Regions from separate parts of the Bacillus sp. NPDC094077 genome, predicted to be linked through region 3. Evidence: riboswitches for the same ligand, from Rfam matches in the RefSeq annotation. Region 3 holds a riboswitch; each other region holds the start of a gene.
What was found. A riboswitch is a leader RNA that binds a small molecule or an ion and turns the genes downstream of it on or off. The one in region 3 is predicted to bind S-adenosylmethionine.
Positions count from the first base shown of each region.

Region 1: linked by a shared signal. The riboswitch ahead of ACQKNR_RS10735 (Na+/H+ antiporter NhaC family protein) and the one ahead of ACQKNR_RS13550 (methionine ABC transporter ATP-binding protein) in region 3 are both predicted to bind S-adenosylmethionine.
Region 2: linked by a shared signal. The riboswitch ahead of ACQKNR_RS24965 (bifunctional O-acetylhomoserine aminocarboxypropyltransferase/cysteine synthase) and the one ahead of ACQKNR_RS13550 (methionine ABC transporter ATP-binding protein) in region 3 are both predicted to bind S-adenosylmethionine.

Region 1 is NZ_JBNNUF010000003.1:388,713-392,763, reverse strand. It holds gene ACQKNR_RS10740 (flagellar basal body rod protein) at 1-250, opposite strand, end outside; gene ACQKNR_RS10735 (Na+/H+ antiporter NhaC family protein) at 439-1,755, opposite strand; SAM riboswitch class I at 1,851-1,956, opposite strand; gene ACQKNR_RS10730 (DUF402 domain-containing protein) at 2,077-2,595, opposite strand; gene gltP (glutamate/aspartate:proton symporter GltP) at 2,664-3,935, opposite strand.
Region 2 is NZ_JBNNUF010000016.1:26,881-30,931, reverse strand. It holds gene metA (homoserine O-acetyltransferase MetA) at 1-462, opposite strand, end outside; gene ACQKNR_RS24965 (bifunctional O-acetylhomoserine aminocarboxypropyltransferase/cysteine synthase) at 446-1,744, opposite strand; SAM riboswitch class I at 1,890-1,994, opposite strand; gene ACQKNR_RS24960 (chloride channel protein) at 2,368-3,600, shown strand; gene ACQKNR_RS24955 (YjjG family noncanonical pyrimidine nucleotidase) at 3,643-4,051, opposite strand, start outside.
Region 3 is NZ_JBNNUF010000004.1:354,764-358,814, reverse strand. It holds gene metQ (methionine ABC transporter substrate-binding lipoprotein MetQ) at 1-195, opposite strand, end outside; gene ACQKNR_RS13555 (methionine ABC transporter permease) at 218-883, opposite strand; gene ACQKNR_RS13550 (methionine ABC transporter ATP-binding protein) at 876-1,901, opposite strand; SAM riboswitch class I at 2,077-2,184, opposite strand; gene ACQKNR_RS13545 (hypothetical protein) at 2,310-2,654, opposite strand; gene ACQKNR_RS13540 (thioredoxin family protein) at 2,807-3,115, opposite strand; gene ACQKNR_RS13535 (toprim domain-containing protein) at 3,119-3,463, opposite strand; gene gcvH (glycine cleavage system protein GcvH) at 3,904-4,051, opposite strand, start outside.

The DNA of each region.
Region 1 (4,051 bases), on a different contig from region 3:
ATCCGTAGTATAAAACTACTAATGCTGCGATACCGATTAATGCTGGGGAATGAGAAAGGGCGATGGACAAGCCGATCAAACCAACAATACCCCAAGCTAACTTTCCAAAAAATGATTGTGCTCGCACAAATGATTTATAGCTCCAGTACACAACTCCTGCTCCGATTGCGAATCCTATAATACCAGCAAGACTACCAAGAGCAATTAAAGCCAAAATACCGGCCGCGATAAACGCTAGAAATTGTTTCATCTTGTGCTTGCCTCCCTTCGATTTGATACTCTTATCTTAACTATTTTTTCATTTTTCCATAACGAGCTTAAGAACCGTTTTCAACTCAGACTTAAGACCGAGACGTATTCAGTCCTTCATAATACAAAAAACGTGCAGAGATATTCTCTGCACGTTTTCCGTTTCCAATCTTAATGCTTCATATTAAATTAAGCTGTTTTATGGCACTCTTTTTTCTCAGTTACTTTCGAAAACTTCGGAAACCCAATCAGAATCGAAACTACTCCACATACCCCAACTAAAATGGGATAAAAGGCATATGGTAACAATTCAACCGGAGATAAAGCTGCAAATCCTGCCGCGGTTAACATTTGAGCCCCATACGGAATTAACCCTTGTACACAACATGAGAATAAATCTAATACACTCGCTGATTTACGAGGATCAATTTCATATTGATTTGCAATGTTTTTCGCAAGCGGACCTGTAAAAATAATTGAAATTGTATTATTTGCTGTACACATATTCGTCATGCTCACTAATCCAGCAATCCCAAACTCCGCTCCTTTTTTCGAGCGAATATTGCGAGTTAAAAGATTCATTAAATATTGAATACCGCCATTATATTGGATCAATTCAACCATACCACCAATTAAAATAGCAAGTAATACTAACTCCATCATACCGCCCATTCCAGTCGTTACACTTTTAAAGAAGCTCTCTAGCGTGTAACTTCCATCTATAAATCCGATAACACCAGATAGTACTGTACCACCAGTTAATACAATGAGTACATTCCAACCAAGCAGCGCTGTAACAAGTACACCTGCATATGGCAAAATCTTCACCCAATCAAAAGTATGAGCTTTAATTTGTGTATCACTTCCTAAAGTAATAATTACTAATAATACAATTGTAATAATAGCTGCTGGCAATACAATTAAAAAGTTTGTTTTAAACTTATCTTTCATTTCTGTTCCTTGTGAACGTACAGCTGCGATTGTTGTATCTGAAATAAATGATAAATTATCACCAAACATTGCCCCACCAACAACAGTTGCCATCGTAAGTGCAATTGAGATATCCGTTTGTCCACTAATACCTACAGCAATCGGGGCTAACGCTGCAATTGTTCCCATTGAAGTTCCCATCGCTAATGAGATAAATGCACCTATAACAAAAATTCCAGCTACGATAAATCCTGGTGGCAAAATAGATAACGCCAGATTAACAGTTGCGTCTACTCCACCCATTCCTTTTGCTGTTTCAGAAAATGCACCTGCAAGTACAAATATTAATACCATAATCATGATATCTGGATTTCCTGCTCCTTTAGCGAATCGTTCTACTTTCACATTAAAACTTTCTTTACGATTCATCGCTAAAGCGATTCCTACAGCAATTGAAATCGCTACAAGTATCGGCAATTTATAGAAATCACCTGTAATAATTCCAGAACCAATAAATAGCGCCAAAAATATCCCAAGTGGTAATAAAGCTAAACCATTTCCTCTCGTTTCTTTCAAAGTACCATCTCTCCCTAGTTTCAACCTTTTTTCTAATGAATAACAAAAGACCTCTTCCAACGAGAAGAGGTCTTATACATCTATAAGAAACACTCTTCTCATCTTTCAAGCACATGCTTGCTGGATTTGGCACAGCACTCTAAAATCGAGTCCGCTGCCGAGGCATCGTAGGGCCAGTCCCTCCGCCTCTCTTTATAAGAAGGTTTCATATTTATTTTTTAATAATAATTTCTTTCCTAACTTTACTCGCTTACAAAACAAAAGTCAATTATTTTTTGTATAGATTTTTTTGGTAATTATACAAAAACGCGAATACACCAATCATTTTAATTTTTCAATTTCTTTATCTAATATTGAAATCCAATAAAATTCTCCGTTTTTTATCGTCGCTACAATCCATTTTGTTCTATGCCAAGCTAGTTCATATTCTTCCTTTGTAACATCTCCCATACTATAGGCATCCTCTAACTCGTCTTCATCCAATACATAAATCTCACCGTTCGGTAACAATACTACATCTAAATATAAATCATCAAAATAAGGTAAACCACGCTCGTCTATATTATATTCTTTCGTCACGTCAATATAATATTGCACTAAATTTTTCCGGTCGTCTAGCATAGCCGTAATCGCAAAGTTTTTCCCATCTATAAAATATTGCACCCATGTATACTGATCGTCTGCAATACAAACTTCTTCACCATCATATTTTTTATAACTAGGTTCTCTCACTTTTTTTATATCTAATATTCCAAGCATCCCATCTTCTACCTGCTTGACTATATAATCTTTTTCTATTAATCGCTTCCACGAAGAACCGTCACCATATTTACGTTTCATTACGCCTGCTCCTTTTCTATATAGAGAAAAGCCCCCACATATTATGTGAGAGCTTGTTCAAATTATAATTAAGCTGCTTGTTTATTAGAAATTTCTTTCAAATAAGCTTGTCCTTTTTCAGCGTCATATTGACCTTCCCACTTAGACATAACTACAGCTGCTAAAGAGTTACCTACAACGTTAACTGCTGTACGAGCCATATCTAAAATACGGTCAATACCTGCAATAAATGCTAAACCTTCAGCTGGAATCCCTACAGTACCAAGTGTCGCCAATAATACTACGAATGATACGCCAGGCACACCCGCAATACCTTTTGATGTAACCATTAACACAAGTAATAATGTAATTTGTTGTGTAAGGGATAAATCAATGCCGTACATTTGCGCTAAGAAAATAGCCGCAATCGCTTGATATAAAGTCGATCCATCTAAGTTAAATGAATAACCTGTCGGAATAACGAAAGATGTAATTGCTTTCGGACAACCGAATTTCTCCATTTTCTCCATGATTTTCGGTAAAACTGTTTCTGAACTTGCTGTAGAGTATGCTAAGATCAGTTCGTCTTTTAAAATCTTAAAGAATTGGAAAATGTTAATCCCAAATATTTTCGCTGTAAGTCCCAATACAACTACAACGAAGAAGATCATTGCCCCATACACGACAATTAGTAATTTTCCTAACGGAATTAATGAAGCTAGTCCAAATGTAGAAACTGTAACACCAATTAATGCAAATACACCAAATGGCGCAAATTTCATAACTTGGTTTGTTACGTAAAACATCGCGTCGGCTACACCTTGGAAAAATTGCATAACTGGCTTTCCTCTTTCACCAATTGCCGCTACACCTAAACCAAATAATACAGAGAAGAAAATAATAGCAAGCATATCTCCTTCAGCTAATGATTTCATAATGTTCGTCGGCACAATGTTTACAAATGTATCCGCAAACGAATGACTTTGTACTTGCTCTGTTGTAGCTGTATATTTCGAAATATCTGTCTTTGTTAACTGGTCCATATTTACGCCTTTTCCTGGTTGGAAAATATTCGCTACCAGTAGGCCAACAGCAATCGCAATCGTTGTAATAATTTCAAAGTAAATAATTGTCTTTCCGCCTAGTCGACCTAGTTTTTTAACATCGCCAACACCAGCAACCCCAACAACAATACTTGCTACAACAATCGGTACAACGATCATTTTAATTAATCGGATAAAAATATCACCAATTGGTTGTAAATAGCTCACTACTGCCGGATTGCCAAAGAAAATCGCCCCAACTGCAATACCAAGCGCAAGTCCTATTAAAATTTGCCATGCAAGTCCTATCCTTTTCATACTTGCTGCAACCCCCTTCTTAGATGCATTCACTCTACCCTTCTCTCGTTCTATGAAACTAAGAAATTAAGAGTATTACATATTATTCGACAATTCACTACATTTTGTCCCTGTTA
Region 2 (4,051 bases), on a different contig from region 3:
ACCATAATGATAATACAAACCAGCCTGTGCCCCCCAGCAAATATGAAGCGTAGACGTTACATTCGTTTTTGAATACTCCATAATACGTTTAAGCTCTTCCCAATAATCTACTTCTTCAAAAGAGAGTGTCTCCACTGGCGCTCCAGTAATAATGAGTCCATCGAATTTCTCATCTTCAATATCACGAAATGTTTTATAGAAACTCGTTAAATGCTCCTGTGCTACATTGCGAGATAAATGTGATTCCATGTGAAGTAAATGAACATCTAGTTGCAACGGTGTATTTCCAATTAAACGAAGCAATTGAGCTTCTGTCTCTTGTTTTGTGGGCATTAAATTTAAAATAGCAATTTTCAAAGCACGTATATCTTGTGTTTCTGCTCGCTCCTTCGTCATTACAAAAATATTTTCTTCTTGCAGTACTTTGCGAGCTGGTAAATCTTTATCAATTATGATCGGCATGTTGTTTGCCTCCGACTAACGCTGCAGCTAAATCTGCAATAATATCAGAAACATCTTCTATACCAACCGATAAACGGATTAAATCAGATGTCACACCAGCTAAACGCTGATCTTCAGCACTTAATTGTCTATGCGTCGTACTAGCAGGATGTATAACGCAAGTTCTTGCATCAGCTACATGTGTTACGAGCGTCGCTAGTTTCACATTTGCGATAAATTCTTTTGCCGCTTCTAATCCTCCTTTAATACCAAATGTTAAAACACCACTAGCACCTTTTTTCAAATACTTTTGTGCTAAGGGGTAATTTTCATTACTATCTAATCCCGGATAATTCACCCATTCAATACGTTCATGATTAGCAAGCCACTTAGCAACTGCGAGAGCATTTTCACTATGACGCTCCATTCGTAAATGCAATGTTTCTAAGCCAATATTGCTAATATATGCATTGAATGGGCTCATACAGTTTCCATAGTCTCTTAATAACTGAACACGTGCTTTCACAATATAAGCTGCTGCTCCAAAATTTTGGATATAACTTACGCCGTGATAACTTGGATCCGGTTCGACAAGCTCAGGATATTTTCCATTCGTCCAATCAAAGTTTCCCCCGTCAATTACAACGCCGCCTAAAGAACTTGCATGACCATCGATATATTTCGTCGTTGAATGGACAATGATATTAGCTCCATGTTCAAACGCTTGGCATAAATAAGGAGTCGCTAACGTATTATCAACGATAAAAGGTACCTCTAATTCTTTTGCTGCAGCTGAAAATTCTTTAAAATTTAAAACGTTCATTGCTGGATTTCCTAACGATTCTGCATAAATGAGCTTCGTCTTATCGTTGGCAAGTGCTACAATTTCATCAGCTGTTAAATTTGGATTAAAGAACGTAACATTAATGCCAAGCTTACGCAAACTTACCCCAAATAAATTAAAAGTTCCTCCATAAACTGTTGAAGAACAAAGCAAATGATCCCCGCTACTACAAATATTTAAAACTGCTAGCATAATAGCTGCCTGCCCAGAAGCCGTTGCAACCGCTCCTACACCGCCTTCTAATTCCGCTAGCTTTTGCTCAAATGCAGCTAGAGTAGGATTTCCAATACGCGTATATATATATCCCTCTGCCTCTAAATTAAATAGTGCTGCTAAATCATCTGAAGTATCGTATTTATACGTTGTACTTTGATAAAGTGGCAAAACGCGCGGCTCACCATTCTTTGGTGTATAGCCACCTTGCACACAAATTGTTCCTTTTCCCCATGATTCTCCCATCTCTCATTCTCCTTTCTTTTATCCCGCTATTTGTGGGGATGGACAAAACCCCCACTGATTAAAGTTTCACTTTATGCAAAATAAAAAACTGCCCCTTTCCTGAAAACAAGAAAGGAGCAGTTTGAAAACACGCTCTAAGGGCTCTTTCTTATCTCTCAGGATTATTACCTGCAGGATTTGGCACAATTCCGTTATACGGCTGTTGCCAAGGTTTCATCGGGCCTGTCCCTCCACCTTTTCTTGATAAGACTATGCAATTACCGTTGATTTTATAGCAATAATTTCCTAATGTCAAATAGTTTTTCTGAATGTTCTAAATTAAAGTAAAACTTTAGTTAATGGGGTTTTGTCCATCGCCCACTGATTATTAGCCCGCAAATAGCGGGATAAATATTAATAGTTTCATACAAAATAACAAAAGAAATATATTCCATTCCCTTTCAAAAAAGACCTTTAAAAAACTCAAATTAGTCTATAGAATTAAGTAAGTTAATATCTAGATTCAAATTTTCACAAAAGCATACTAGATGTTGAATAAGCCACCCACTCAAAAAGATACTATACATATTCCATTCATTTTGCACTAGCATATTTAATCCTTTCTTACATAATGGAGGTATAACATGACAAATACAAAAGACATGCACTATATAATCGTCTTATATGGCATTCTTCTAGGGTCCATAGTAGGTGCTACAGTCTGGCTATTTTTAGTTACGATAAATATCGGAATCCACTTTATTTGGGGATACTTACCTAACGTTTTCTCTTCTCCCCCTTATTACACCCTTTGTGTAACAATAATCGGTGGTACCCTTGTTGGTTTATCACAAAAATACTTCGGTACATATCCACGCCTCATGCCAGAGGTAATGGGTGAATATAAAAAAACAGGTAGAATTGAATACCGTTTTGTCCATCAGGCTACTTTAACTGCGATTATTGTTTTAATATTTGGAGCTAGTCTCGGTCCAGAAGCCGCACTTGTTGGAATTATTGGCGGACTTTGCACATGGGTTGGTGATCGTTTTAAATTTGCTTTAAAGGGAATGAATGAACTAACAGAGGTTGGAATTGGTGCTACTTTAAGTGTCATTTTTAATGCACCATTATTCGGTTTCTTAGCTCCAAATGAAAATGAGGGTGAGCAAATTAACGAATTTTCTAAAGGAAAAAAAGCAATTGTATACTTAACTACTACTTTTGCAGGTTTTTCTGTTTATTTACTACTGAGTAAACTCGATAATCGCGGATCCTTTATTGTTGATTTTGGAGAAGGTTCACTTTCTTTCAATGAATGGATCGCATTTCTCCCGCTTGCTAGTATCGGTGCTATAGTTGGTTTCTTTTATTTCAAATTAGAATTTACATTAGAGAAGCTCATTCATCCTTTTACGGAATACAAACTTACACTTGGAATTATTGGTGGCATTTTATTAGGAATTGCGGGAACAGTTCTCCCGTATACATTATTTTCAGGGGAACACCAATTAAAAGAATTAGTAGTTGAATGGAGCCATTTATCTTTTTGGGTATTACTTCTTTCAGGCATTTTAAAATTATGCATTACTGCCGTTTGTTTAAATACAGGTTGGCGTGGCGGGCATATTTTCCCAATCATATTTTCCGGATCAAGTATTGGATACGCTATGGCTTCTATTCTCCCTATAGATCCAATAGCATCTGTGGCCATCGTAACGACAGCAATTTCAAGCTATGCGCTAAGAAAACCAATAGCTATAACATTGCTATTACTTATGTTTTTCCCGCTTAATTTACTATTACCAATGCTTGGGGCAGCAGCGATTGGTAATGCATTTCCGCTTCCTAAACGTAACGAAACTACAAATGAATAAAAATAGGCAGTGGGGGCGAAAACTCCACTGCCCATTTTTTTATTACACATGCTGCTTTAATAGAGCGTATAATTCTTCAAAATTATGCACTTCATATGTCGGTACAATCCCACTATCATTTAATTTCTTTTCTGGGTTAAACCAACAAGTATCAATTCCCGCTACATATCCACCTTTAATATCAGCACTTAACGAGTCCCCAATAATAAGCCCTTCTTCAGGAAAAAAATTAGGAATCCTCTCAAAAACATAATCAAAATACTCTTTCATCGGCTTTTGAAAACCTGTATCTTCAGAAACAAAAATACCTTTAAACAAGGAATGTAACCCTGCATTACGTAAACGTTTATCTTGCGTCTTAGAAACACCGTTTGTCACTATATACAAATCATACTCATTTTGAATTTGATTTATAAATTCAAACGCACCTTGTATGAGTTGATTCCCTTCT
Region 3 (4,051 bases):
GTAGTCTTGGAATTTTTTTATTTCTAAATCAATTCCTTTTTTCTCAAGTAACGGTTTTGCCTTTTCTAAAATAACAGCGTGCGGTACGTTAGAAGCCCCAACAACTAGTTTCTTTTCATCTTTATCTTTCCCACCACAAGCAGCTAACCCGAAAATTGAAGTTGAAATAAGTGCTGTAAGTAATAATTTTTTCATTTGAAATACCCTCCCGTTTTCATTATCTTTTATCTATTCGAGTCGTTACACTATCACCAATCCATTGAATTAAAAATACAACGAGTAATACACAAATTGTCGCAACGATTGTTACATCGTTATTCCCGCGCTGGAACCCTTCTAAGTAAGCAAGTGTTCCAAGGCCACCAGCACCAACAACACCTGCCATTGCCGTATAGCCTACTAAAGCAATTGTCGTTACCGTAATCCCCGATACTAATGCTGGTAACGATTCTGGAATTAACACTTTCAAAATAATTGTGCTTGTTTTTGCACCCATCGCTTTTGAAGCTTCAATTACGCCTTTATCAATTTCACGAAGTGCGATTTCAACCATTCTTGCATAAAATGGTGCTGCGCCGATAATTAAAGCTGGCAGTGCTGCACTCGCTCCAAGAATCGTTCCAAGAAGAATCTTTGTGAATGGGATTAATAAAATAATTAAAATGATAAATGGTATAGAACGGAAAATATTGACGAACGCTCCAATCGCCGTGTTAACCGCTTTGTTTTCCCATAAATTATCTTTCGTTGTCATAAATAGTAATAGTCCTAAAATAAGTCCTAAAACAAATGTGGCAAGCGCTGCGATTGCCGTCATATATAGTGTTTCACCTGTTGCTTCTAACATTTGATTCCAATCAACATTTGCAAGTAATTTATCCATGTGCAATCACCTCCAGCTCTACTTGATCTTGATGAATTCCTTCTATTGCTTGCTGGATCGCTGTTTCCTCACCATTTAAATGAACGACTAAACTACCGTAAGAACCGTTATTCGTTTGTGCGATATTTCCTTGCAGAATGCTAACTTCTATATCACTGCGTTGCATTAATCTTTGAAGTACCGGTCTCTCTACAGCTTCACCGATAAACTGCAAGCGAATTACTTTTCCATCTGGGTACTTTTCAATTAAACTTTCAATCGTTTCATTTGTATCTTCAGAATCAGTTAACTGCTGTACAAATCGTTTCGTAATGTCCTGCTGCGGATTACGGAATACATCAAGTACTGGACCCGTTTCTACAATCTTTCCTCTCTCCATTACCGCCACTCGATTACAAATCTTTCGAATCACGTGCATTTCATGTGTAATTAGTACAATTGTTAAACCGAGACGCTTATTAATATCTAATAGTAAATCTAAAATTTGATCCGTCGTTTCTGGATCAAGAGCTGACGTTGCTTCATCACATAAAAGTACTTGTGGATTGTTCGCTAATGCTCTTGCAATTCCGACGCGCTGCTTTTGTCCACCACTTAACTGAGATGGGTACGCGTCTCCTCTTCCTTCTAATCCAACGAGGCGAATTAACTCTTCTACACGCTCTTTTCTCTTCGTCTTATCAACACCCGCAATCTCAAGTGGAAATGCAATGTTTTCACGCACAGTTCGTGACCAAAGTAAGTTAAAGTGCTGAAAAATCATTCCGATTTCTTGTCTCGCTTTACGAAGTTCACTTCCTGTAATTGCTGAAATCACACGATTTGCAATTGTAATTTGGCCAGAAGTTGGTTTCTCTAACTGATTAAACAATCGGATTAAAGAACTTTTCCCAGCGCCACTATATCCAATAACACCAAAGATTTCACCTTTTTCTATCTTTAAATTGGCGTTATCTACAGCAGTGACATCACCGCTTTTTGCCTTATATATTTTCTTTACATTTTCTAATAAGATCATGATGTTCACCCCTTTTTTGTTTGGATAGACTCCGCAATTTTTTTATTTTCGATGCGTGTAGTCCACCGTTATAACTACTTTTATTGTTTGAAGTCCTCCTTCAAACAACAAAAAAACCTTTCCGCTTTAGAGAAGCAGAAAGGTTTATATGCGTATATAACAACATTATCCCTCTCTCTCATCTCTCAAAGCATTTGCTTTGCAGGAATTGGCACCATTTCAACATAAGTTGACGGTTGCCGGGCTTCACAGGGCACAGTCCCTCCACCTCTCTTGATAAGAGAAATCAGATTTAATTTTCGTCTGATTTGTAATTTATGAAATTGTCTATATTTTATGAATTGAATTGTATCAATATCCGCACGGCGTGTCAACAGAAATTTTCGCAAAAAAAGAAACTTCAGAATTTTAAGCACCTACTGACATCGGTTTACATATATGAAACATCGATTCAACTAATAACATCGTTCGATACGTTCCCGCATATTGTACACGCCCATCGTTCATTAACGTCTGCAATCTTACATTTCCGCTTACCAAGCGTTCTACATCCTCTTCATCTACACAAACGATTTGTTCCGTTCCTCTTTCCTCTTTCAACAGCTCTATATAATCCCTTGAAATTTGTAATGAACAACTCTCATCTCCAAAACGAAAATTAACAGTTTTTTCTCCTTGTCTTAAAAGTGGTTCTAAATGATATTGACCATTAGCGTAATTTACAAATGATTGTAGCAAAGAATATAATTTCACCCTAAATCACATCCTTCATATCACTTTCTATTACATACCATTCCCTCTTACTAAAGAGCAATCCTGTTACTTTCGCTCGACAAATACTGTAGCCACCCCGCCTCTCGACATATTTCCCAAGAAATATGTCGAGGCGGCAAAATTTTTGCCGCCTACTTTAATTCCGTATATAAATATTCAACCGAATGAAATGCATATATTTTCTTCATCAGTGTCCCATTTTCAAAAATAAGTAAACAAGGTACACTTTCGATCCCATACTCTTTCGCTAAATGCGGAGCGTAATTTAAATCTAACATCCCAATTTTCAAATCTTCAATCGTCAGCTCAACGACTGTTAACATCTTTTTTGCTAATTGGCATGTTCCGCACATTGGCGTATACACATATAACACTGTTTTTTCTTCGTTTTCTATTAGGGCTGTAGCTTCGGCTCCTGTCCAATCAATCACTTCTATCATTCCTTACCGTAAATATTCTGTATAAACGTCAATGTCAGCTCCCCATAATACATTTGCTAAGTGTGAAGACGGCGCAGTTGCCACTTCTCGGTACGAGCGATCAATATAAATATGCTCTGCCTGCGGAAATTCTTTTCGAAATTGTTTCCTTAACTTTTCTCCAGCATCATCAGCATCCACTAGTACATACACTTCCTTATCAAAAAACTGATCAATGAGCTCATCCATTTTCGACAACCCAATTGTACCATTTGTACAAACAATTTCCACAGGTTCACGAATAATAGATTCAATCTTTCTTCTGTCTGATTTACCTTCTACAATAATGACTTTTTCTACATAAATCATATGTCATCACCCGATCACCATATACTATACAACCTCTAACTTAGTATATATTATATTCGTTATTTTCATGTTGTTTCCTGTTTATTTTTGCAAAAGAAAAGCGGAACCGACTGTTTAGTCCTGTTGGCTAAGGTTCTTTCGCACAGAAGACGCTTTTGGTCTTCTCGTGCGGAAGGTTCTTAGACATGAAGGGCTAGGAGGTGGAGCTTCTGACGTAGAGGCGCTTTTTGCCTCGCGGGAAGAAGCGAAGCCACCTAACAATCTAGCCGCTGGAGCTGGACAATGAAAAACAGAGGCGGCTCGTTTAGATTGTGAGGACACATGAAACCTTACCGAAAAGCAGTCATTCCCATAATAGCTGATTCATTTATATGTGAGTTAAAACGAATTATGTAAAACAAAAAAGGACAGCACAAAGGCTGTCCTTCAGTCGACTAAAATTAGTCTTGGTTTGTCATTTCTGCGTATTTTTCTGCAGTTAATAACTTCTCAACTTGGCTTGCATCAGAAAGTTCAACTTTAACCATCCATGCACCCTCGTATGGAGATTCGTTAACAAGTTCTGGTTGGTCACTTAATTCTTCGTTT